Regions from separate parts of the Sporosarcina sp. FA15 genome, predicted to be linked through region 1. Evidence: riboswitches for the same ligand, from Rfam matches in the RefSeq annotation. Region 1 holds a riboswitch; each other region holds the start of a gene.
What was found. A riboswitch is a leader RNA that binds a small molecule or an ion and turns the genes downstream of it on or off. The one in region 1 is predicted to bind S-adenosylmethionine.
Positions count from the first base shown of each region.

Region 2: it holds a riboswitch for S-adenosylmethionine, as region 1 does, so the genes downstream of both, ACP8HG_RS01675 (methionine ABC transporter ATP-binding protein) here and ACP8HG_RS15425 (O-acetylhomoserine aminocarboxypropyltransferase/cysteine synthase family protein) in region 1, are expected to answer to the same signal.
Region 3: it holds a riboswitch for S-adenosylmethionine, as region 1 does, so the genes downstream of both, metA (homoserine O-acetyltransferase MetA) here and ACP8HG_RS15425 (O-acetylhomoserine aminocarboxypropyltransferase/cysteine synthase family protein) in region 1, are expected to answer to the same signal.

Region 1 is NZ_CP188818.1:3,290,080-3,293,361, reverse strand. Features, by position in the region: gene ACP8HG_RS15435 (aspartate aminotransferase family protein) at 1-915, shown strand, start outside; gene ACP8HG_RS15430 (glycerol-3-phosphate acyltransferase) at 978-1,613, opposite strand; SAM riboswitch class I at 1,759-1,874, shown strand; gene ACP8HG_RS15425 (O-acetylhomoserine aminocarboxypropyltransferase/cysteine synthase family protein) at 1,999-3,282, shown strand, end outside.
Region 2 is NZ_CP188818.1:326,288-329,569, forward strand. Features, by position in the region: gene ACP8HG_RS01670 (pyridoxal phosphate-dependent aminotransferase) at 86-1,255, opposite strand; SAM riboswitch class I at 1,757-1,867, shown strand; gene ACP8HG_RS01675 (methionine ABC transporter ATP-binding protein) at 1,973-2,986, shown strand; gene ACP8HG_RS01680 (methionine ABC transporter permease) at 2,976-3,282, shown strand, end outside.
Region 3 is NZ_CP188818.1:239,466-242,747, forward strand. Features, by position in the region: gene ACP8HG_RS01235 (NUDIX hydrolase) at 1-22, shown strand, start outside; gene ACP8HG_RS01240 (protein phosphatase 2C domain-containing protein) at 19-816, shown strand; gene ACP8HG_RS01245 (SgcJ/EcaC family oxidoreductase) at 843-1,298, shown strand; gene ACP8HG_RS01250 (hypothetical protein) at 1,367-1,546, opposite strand; SAM riboswitch class I at 1,730-1,836, shown strand; gene metA (homoserine O-acetyltransferase MetA) at 1,939-2,847, shown strand.

The DNA of each region.
Region 1 (3,282 bases):
TATCATGGGAGCTCCATGGGGGCACTGGCAGCAACAGGGCAAGCACTGCGGAAATACAAGTATGAGGCACTTGCACCGGGGTTCTTGCACATCGCCCCTCCGGACAATTACCGCAGACCTGCGGGACAGTCAATTGAGGAGTACAACATACAACGTGCCCAAGAGTTTGAAGAGAAAATCATTTGGGAACAGAAGGAAACAATCGCTGGGATTATTATGGAACCGCTTATTACAGGAGGCGGTATACTCATCCCACATCCAATCTACTTGGAAAAGGTTCAGGAAATCTGTACACGCCACGGTGTACTGCTAATTGTTGATGAAGTCATTTGTGGATTCGGCAGAACTGGGAAAGACTTTGGTCATCAGCATTTTAAGTTGAAACCGGACATTATTACGATGGCAAAGGGACTAACGAGCGCTTACTTGCCACTTTCGGTTACGGCTATTCGAAAAGATATTTATGAAAAGTTCGATACAGGAGAAGATAACAGTCATTTCCGCCATGTTAATACATTTGGCGGGAATCCTGCGGCTTGTGCAGTCGCGTTGAAGAATCTTGAAATCATTGAGAGAGAAAATCTTGTTGAACGGTCGGCTGAGCTTGGCGAGCGCCTTCTAAAAGAGTTGGCTTGCTTATTGGATCATCCTTTTGTTGGCGATATTCGCGGGCTCGGATTCTTGTTAGGCATTGAACTTGTAGAGAACAAAGAAACGAAAGAACCTGCTGCAAACGCCCGTGTTGCGAAAATCATTGGCGAATGTAAGGCGAATGGACTTATTATTGGAAGGAACGGCGATACAGTTGCTGGCTATAACAATATTCTAGCGCTAAGCCCACCGCTGTCTTGTACCGATGAAGACGTGGACTTTATTATTGCGGTTATGAAGAAAGTGTTCAATGAAAATGCATGAGTTAGGATGAGATTTTTAATCTTGCTAAACCAAAAACGGAGAACCTCCAATTATAGGGGTCCTCAGTTTTTGGTTTTATTTTTTCTAAAGACCATTGAAACGCGCTTCTCGCTACGCTCTTTCATACGCTGAAAATTCTCGAGATGTTTCCAAATGGCGATTGCAAATAACAAAGTTGCTATTACGACTGGCCAGTATCCGTCTGCCAATACTGCCATCGCGATGAGCGTGACGTAGAGCATCAGCACACCAAACACGAGAAAGTCTGTTACTAGCGCTACGACGACAAATAATGCAAAACCAATGAGCCCGATCTGCCAGTCGATTGCAAGCAGTACACCAATTATTGTCGCTGTTCCTTTTCCGCCGTTAAAGTTCATATAAAATGGAAAGTTATGCCCAATAACGGCTGCGGCGGCTGTAAGAAATAAAAGTAAAGCCACAAAGGCTTCTGAAAATCCTGCGTTTTCTGCGAAATAGTGCACAAGTAAGACAGCTCCTGCACCTTTACTGATATCGATTACTGCAACTAATGCGCCGAACTTCTTCCCGAGAACAATGGTCGCATTCGAGGCACCGGCATTTTTCACACCGGTTTCTTTCAAGTTAACGCCGGATATTTTCTGCGCAACAACTGATCCATGCAGGCAACCAACTGCATATCCCCATAAGAGCACGCCTACAGTCCATAACCACATATCAAGTTCCTCCTAAAATAACGGTAGTCTAAGTGTAACATTCCACATAGACACAAGTTTCAGAAATATTATTCGGTAAACTATTGACAAAGTATTGAGATATCTACTATACTATGTCACAAGATGGAAAACTGAATATCACAAACTCTTATCAAGAGCGGCGGAGGGAATAGGCCCTGCGATGCCCGGCAACCAGCAAGTGACTAACTTGCAAAGGTGCTACTTCCTACAGATTCGTGCGAACGGTCTGAAAGATAAGGGGAGGAATAAGCGAAAGCGTAACCCTCTTCTTAAGCGAAGGGGGTTATTTTTCATTCCAAAAATACCCCTAACGTCTCCGCCCATTACAATCACATCCATCTAAAAAACTCTGGAGGTAATGACGATGACAAAACTTCAACCCGAAACACTTCTTCTGCACGGTGGACAAAAACCGGATCCTGTAACAGGTTCACGCGCAGTTCCAATTCATAGAACCTCATCTTTTGTATTCCGTGATACAGAACATGCTCAAAAACTATTTGCACTACAAGAAGCAGGCAACATCTATACACGAATTACAAATCCAACTGTTGCAGTTTTTGAAGAGCGTATTGCGCTTCTTGAAGGTGGTACGGCGGCAGTTGCATTCTCCTCAGGTATGGCAGCTATCGCTTTCTCTATCTTGAACGTAGCTGGTGCTGGAGATGAAATTGTCGCAGCAAGCAACTTATATGGCGGTACTTATAATTTATTCGCCGCTACACTTCCGCGCTACGGTATCAATGTAAAGTTTGTCGATGCAACAGATCCTGAAAACTTCCGTGCAGCAATTACAGATAAAACAAAAGCAATATTCGCAGAAACAATCGGTAACCCGAGTCTTCATGTACTCGATATTGAAGCGGTTGCGGACATTGCGCATGAAAACGGTCTACCGCTTCTTATTGATAGTACATTTGCTTCGCCATATGGTTCGAATCCTATCGAATTTGGTGCGGATGTTGTCATCCATTCCGCTACAAAATGGATTGGCGGACACGGTACCACGATCGGTGGAGTTGCTGTTGATGCGGGTACATTTGACTGGACGCAAGGGAGGTTTCCTGGCTTCACAGAGCCTGATGCGTCATATCATGGTCTCCGTTACGGAATTGATACAGCAGCGGCGGCATTTGCGACTAAACTACGCGTTCAACTATTGCGTGACTTCGGACCTTGCTTAGATCCAGATAGTGCATTTAATTTCCTCCAAGGACTTGAAACACTGCATTTGCGTGTGACAAGACATAATGAAAATGCCGTTAAAGTAGCGGAGTTCTTGAAAAAACATCCATCTGTCGAATGGGTAACATATACAGGCAACGAAGATCACCCATCTTATGACCTTGCGAAAAAGTACTTGAAAAACGGCTTCGGTTCCATTATTGTATTTGGTATTAAAGGTGGACGGGATGCAGGCCGGAACGTGATTGATAACGTCAAAATCTGGTCGCATGTTGCGAATGTTGGGGATGCAAAATCACTAATTATCCATCCAGCTTCAACGACGCATCAGCAGCTTGGGCCTGAGGACTTGAAAAAATCAGGTGTGACTGAAGAATTGATTAGACTATCGGTGGGCCTTGAATCCGCGGAAGATATTATTGCAGACCTTGCACAAGCAATCGAACTAGCGGTACCAGTAACA
Region 2 (3,282 bases), 1.7 Mb from region 1:
TAACGAACTAAGAATATTTCATGTCAAAAAAGCCAAGAATAGAAAACTCCTGGCTTTTTTGATATGAAATTCAAATTAAATTATTTTATCGTGAAAAAATATCGAGTTTTTCAATTCGTGCAACTGCTTCTTTTAAACGGTCTTCACTTTCCAATAAGCCAACACGTATATATCCTTCACCATACCTTCCAAAAGCATGGCCCGGTGCTACGGCAATGTCTGCTTTGTCTAATAGTAACTTGGTGAATGATTCGCTTGTATATCCTTCTGGTACAGGTAACCAAGCGAAGAAAGATGCAGCGGGCGCGATGACATCCCAACCGATTCGTTTACATTCGGAAATTAAGACATTCCGGCGGCTTTCGTAAAGTGAAACGAGCTCATCCACACAATCCTGGCTTCCCGATAATGCCTCTGTTGCTGCGCGCTGAATTGCTGGGAATATATCTATGAATAAATGATCCTGCAATAAGCTGATTGCTTCGATAATATCGGCATTACCGATGGCAAAACCGACCCGCCATCCCGCCATATTATACGTTTTTGACAATGTGTACATTTCAATTCCAACTTCTTTTGCACCTTCTGCTTGCAGGAAACTGACAGGTTTCGCACCGTCAAAACCGATTCCACCATAGGCAAAGTCATGCAAAATTGCAATATCATTGTCTTTTGCCAAAGCAATCGTTTCTTCGAAAAATGGAAGTGTGGCTGTTGCGCTTGTTGGGTTATTTGGATAGTTCAAATACATTAATTTTGCTTGCTTCTTTTGTTCATCGGAAAGAGCAGAGTAATCAGGTAAAAAATCGTTTTCTGCAAGTAATGGCATTAAATCGTATTTAATATTGGCTAAGCTTACACTCGATAAATAATCGGGATATCCCGGATCCGGCAATAAAAGTAATTCATCTTCGTTCATAATCGCGAGGGGTAACTCGACCAATCCAGGTTTTGTTCCAAATAGAATCGCTACCTCTGTTTTAGGATCAATATGAACATCGTATTCTCGTTTATAAAAGTCAGCAACAGCCTGTTTTAATTCGGCAGTCCCTCTGAAAGGGGAGTATCCATGTGTTGTTGGATCTTCGACTGCTTCTTGGAGTGCTTTTATAATATGTGGAGGTGTCGGTTGATCGGGATTTCCACGCCCCAAGTTAATAACGTCGCGTCCTTCAGAAAGTGCTTCTTGTACGTTTCGAACAAGTGATGCGAAAAAGTGCGGTGGTAGGTTCTTGAGTCGATTTGATAGTGCCATGTAATAACCTCTCTTCTATGTAATCCAATCTTTAGTGTAAAAGAGTAAGATAGTATAAGTTTTTCACTTGGAGCAGTATCTAGACTCCAGCGCTTGTCGGGTCTACCAAGGCGCTTGCGCTTTTCTTATTGTCTAGCTCCAGGAGCCAGCCGCTCGGAGGCCCACAGGAAGTGGGTCACCTAGCCATTGCCGCAGGACGCGGCGTACTTAGGCTAGGTTCCTTGAAAGCAATCCAGCTATGTGGCAAAGAGCGCCACGTCGTGCCTGCAAGGATGCAGGTATGCAGTCGTTGCGACAGGACGTCGCGCTCTTAGACTGCCTTCCCCTGGATCGACTTATGCCTGTCGCGTCTAGACGGCGCCTTCCGCTTTTCTTATTGTCAGTATACATGGAATGAAATGAAAATGATAATAAATTGTTATATATCAGAACATATTATGTTGACAATCTTATTGAGACATACTAATATGAAACTTATCAATCAAAATAATTACATAATGGTACTTATCAAGAGAGACTGAGGGATAGGCCCGATGACGTCCAGCAACCCCTTGCGTAATGTAAGGAAGGTGCTAACTCCTACAGAGTGAATTTCATTCTGAAAGATGAGCTGAAACCTTTTTATTTTCGGTGCTTCTTTCATATATGAGAGAAGCATTTTTATATGGTCAGACATCTGAGATTTCGTACTTCTATTTATAGAAAGAGGAGAATTGCATGATTCAAATTCAAAACGTATCAAAAGTATACAAAACAAAAGAGAGAATCGTGACTGGTGTTGATAATGTCTCACTCGACATTAACACAGGAGAAATTTTCGGAATCGTAGGTTACTCAGGTGCAGGGAAGAGTTCTCTTATCCGTTGTCTAAATTTGTTGGAAAAACCAACGAGCGGAACGATCTTAGTAGATGGATTAAATTTGATGAAGTTACGGGGGAATAATCTCCGTCAGGCACGTCTGAAAATAGGAATGATTTTTCAACACTTTTATTTAATCAGCCAAAAGACAGTATATGAAAATATAGCATTTGCTTTACGGGCAGCCAAAACGCCTGCCAATAAAATAAACGCTCGGGTAACGGACTTACTAGAAATGGTTGGCCTCTCGGATAAACGGGATGTTTATCCTGCGCAGCTGAGTGGTGGCCAGAAGCAGCGGGTAGGTATTGCCCGAGCACTAGCGAATAATCCTTCAGTGTTACTGTGTGATGAAGCAACATCTGCATTAGATCCAAATACGACGCTATCTATTTTAAGGCTGTTGAAGAAAATAAATAAAGAATTACAGATTACAATCGTTCTAATAACACACGAGATGAATGTCGTGAAAGAAATTTGTGATCGCATGGCAATTATGCAAGATGGAAAAGTGATTGAAGAAGGACAAGTATATGATATATTTTCAGATCCTCAAGAAGAATTGACGAAAGAATTTATTAGTAGTGTTGTGTCATTTGATGTGCCGTCAATAATTTTGAGCAAGTGCACGGGCAAACTGGTCAAAGTCATGTTTAAAGGTGATGTCGCAGGCGATGGAATTATCTCAGATACTGTGCAGCAATTTACTATACAAGGTAATTTCCTACACGGCTCCATTGAATATATTCAAGAAAGGCCACTCGGTACTTTCCTGATGGAACTAAAAGGCGAGGATGACGAAATAGAAAAGGCAATTGCCTATATGTCATCACGAGCTGCTCAAGTGGAGGTAATTGACAATGGGAATTGATTTACAACACGTTATAGAGTTAATGCCTGATATTACAAAAGCATTTGGGGAAACACTTTATATGATAAGTATTTCTCTCGTTATCGCACTTGTTATTGGGCTTCCGCTAGGGATTTTGCTGTTCACTACCGATAAAGGCTTATTTTTAGAAAATCGGGCATTGAACTCAGTTATTGGCTTTATCGTCAATATGGTCCGTTCTGTGCCGTTTATTATTTTACTCGTCGCGTTAATCCCTTTAACGATTTTAATAGTAGGTACTCCGATTGGCCCTGGGGCTGCTAGTGTTTCATTAT
Region 3 (3,282 bases), 1.6 Mb from region 1:
TAGATTGATTGAGCGCTCATGAATAATCTTACTTGGGTTGGAAGTGAAAAGGACTTTGTCGATGAACGAGATGTACGATGGATTAATCGTGTAGCGGTTGGTAGATTTGGAGGTAATTCTTCAGCGGGACAAACCAAGAATGAAGATGGCTGCGTTATTTGGCAAAATGAGGATTGGGAATTAGCGGCTATTTTGGATGCACATAAAAGTGCTGAAAGTGCGGAACTTGTTGTACAAACACTCGGGCAGCATAAAGAAAAATTGGTAGAGATTTTAGATATGAAAGGTCCTCCACGATTTAAACGTTTGGAAATGAAGTTACTTGAAATTTTTCAATCTGAACAATTTTTGAATGAATGCAGATGTGCCATGGGAGAAACGGCTTGTCTTATCGTTGTCAGGAAAGCTAATTACGTTTGGTGGTTTTCGGTTGGAGATTGTTTAGTATATCTGTTCCATTCGGAATTAATTGCCCTAAATCAGTTTCAACTTAACCAAAGGCAATTCTTTGAATGGATTGGTCAAGTGAATACGTTTGAGCAAGCAGTACCATGCTACACGTCAGGGACAAGGGAAATGAGAAAAGGGAACAATCTTATTTTTTTGACGACTGATGGTTTAGTGGAATGCCCGGGGGAACCTTTTTTGGATCCGTCAGATCTCGTTGCCGTGCTGAATGAAAAAGAACTTGATAAAGGGATTTCGCAGTTATTGATGGAAATCGAAAGACAAAATGTACGAGACAGTACGACAATTATCGCATGGAATGTGAAAGTAGAAAAGGAAGGTAGCATCCCGAGCGATTATCTCGGATGAAGGAAAAATGACGGGAGGAATTAGATATGGAAGCATCTGAATTAATTGAAATCAAAACCCTTTATTATAACTTAATTCTTGCATGGAATAATCGCGATGCTAAGAGCATGGCTGATCAATTTACAGAGCAAGGCGAATTGATTGGATTTGACGGAAGTCAAGAAATTGGGCGAAATACTATTTTTGCACATTTAGAACCGATATTTGCAGATCATCCAACACCTCCATTTATCAATGTCGTTAAAGATGTGTACTTTCTGAGTGCTGAAGTTGCGATGTTGCGTGCAATCGTCGGGATGATACCTCCGGGCGGAACAGAACTTGACCCAAATTTGAATGCTCATCAAACACTGATTGCAGTAAAAGAAAAGGATGGATGGAAAATAAAAATTTTCCAAAATACACCGGCCCAATTTCACGGAAGATCTGACTTGGTCGAGCGGATGACCAAAGAATTGAAGCAAGTATCTGATGTAGGCTGAAAAAGTGCCCCGCACCAAGATAATACCAGTGCGGGGAGTGTTTTAGTTACTGTTCATGACAAAGGTAATCATTTTCTCTTCTTTTCATTTGAGTTCATTCGTTCGCGTTTTGGTTTCAGGGAACGGAGTTCAGCAAACTCGCGGGCTATTTCTTCATTCATGTCGCCCGGTTTTATTTTTTGGTTTTTCGGCGTTTGTGGTAAAGACCGTGCATTATTTCCGCCAGTTTTATTGTCATCTCTTCCCATAGTAACAACTCCTTTCATTTTTTCAGTGCCACGTTAATATGGCTTTCTAAAGAAATATTATTCAGCAGTTTTCATGCTGAATTAATGTGGAAATTAAAATAAAAATGTTTCTTTTGATTATTATCGTCAAAAAAGACGGTTTACAATAGTAGTTTTAATAGTATAATAGTAAATAATTGAATATTCTTATCAAGAGAAGCTGAGGGATATGGCCCTGTGAAGCTTCAGCAACCTCTGACTTAGTCAGGAAGGTGCTACCTCCAACAAGATTTTTTCTTGAGAGATAAGAACAGAGTGCCCAAATTAAACCCTCTTTTCTTGTCTTATAGAAAAGAGGGTTTTTTATATTGAATCATTTGATTCAAACCAAAGTGAAAAGGGAGAGACGACACATGCCGATCAATGTACCGAAACAATTACCAGCAGGAGAACTATTGAAGAAGGAAAAAATATTTGTGATGGATGAAGAACGCGCAACGTCCCAAGATATACGGCCTATGAACATCGCCATTTTAAACTTAATGCCTGAAAAAGAAAGAACAGAGTTGCAGCTGCTACGTCTATTAGGGAATACACCGCTACAAGTAAATGTTACATTTTTGAACACAGCAACTCATGATTCTAAAAACGTTAGTAAAACGCATTTAAACGCATTTTATACAACATTTGAACATGTGAAACATCGTCGTTTCGATGGACTGATTATTACGGGTGCCCCGATTGAGCATTTAGAATTTGAAGACGTTAATTACTGGAAAGAAATAACGGAGATTATGGAATGGTCAAAAGAAAATGTAACCTCTGTTTTACATATTTGTTGGGGTGCCCAAGCAGCACTCTATCATCATTATGGAATCCGGAAATTTGAATTGCCGAAAAAATGCTCAGGCGTTTTTACGCATCGACTATCGGACCCAACGATTAATCTTGCACGTGGCTTTAATGACGAATTTAAAGCGCCACATTCACGTTATACATCCGTTTCAACAGAGGAAATAAAAAATGATCCCCGTCTACACTTGCTTGCCAAATCAGAGGAAGCAGGGGCATTCATCGTCATTTCTAAAGATAATAAACATATTATGATCACAGGTCATTTGGAATACGATGCGGATACGTTGGCGGAGGAATATGCACGTGATTTGCAAAAAGGAGTCGGTATTGATATCCCGGAAAATTATTTTCCGAATGATGATCCAAGCAAAGAGCCGTTGAATACATGGCGTTCCCATACGCATCTACTCTTCTCCAACTGGCTAAATTATTATGTGTATCAAGAAACACCTTATGAATGGGAATAACTAGTTAATGACAAATGTATCAATTAAACCACGTCTGTAGATTAACCATTTATTTGCATAAAATACTGGTGAGTAGGGCTTGATGACCTTCATTTTCACTGCATTATTTTTGGCCCGCTTTCGACTAACTATTCATGACAGATTTACTGAGGGGTCCGAGTGTGGCTAGAAGTGACTCCGTCACCTCTAGCCACACTCTTTTTAGTAATACTATTGCGAATAGTTGCCTGTCGCGTTCCTACATTATTCAAGTGGAAAATGCAGTTGTTTTGTAAGAATAGAATAGATGACATTCTATGAAGGGTGTAAGTGCCCGAAGATGCAATTTCGGGCACTCTTGGACGATGTACAATGCGTTCCTTTCTTACTTTTAGCAAGGATTATACATCTAATCATGTGATACCTTATAGCTAGTGCCACTTCTTTACTAAAAAA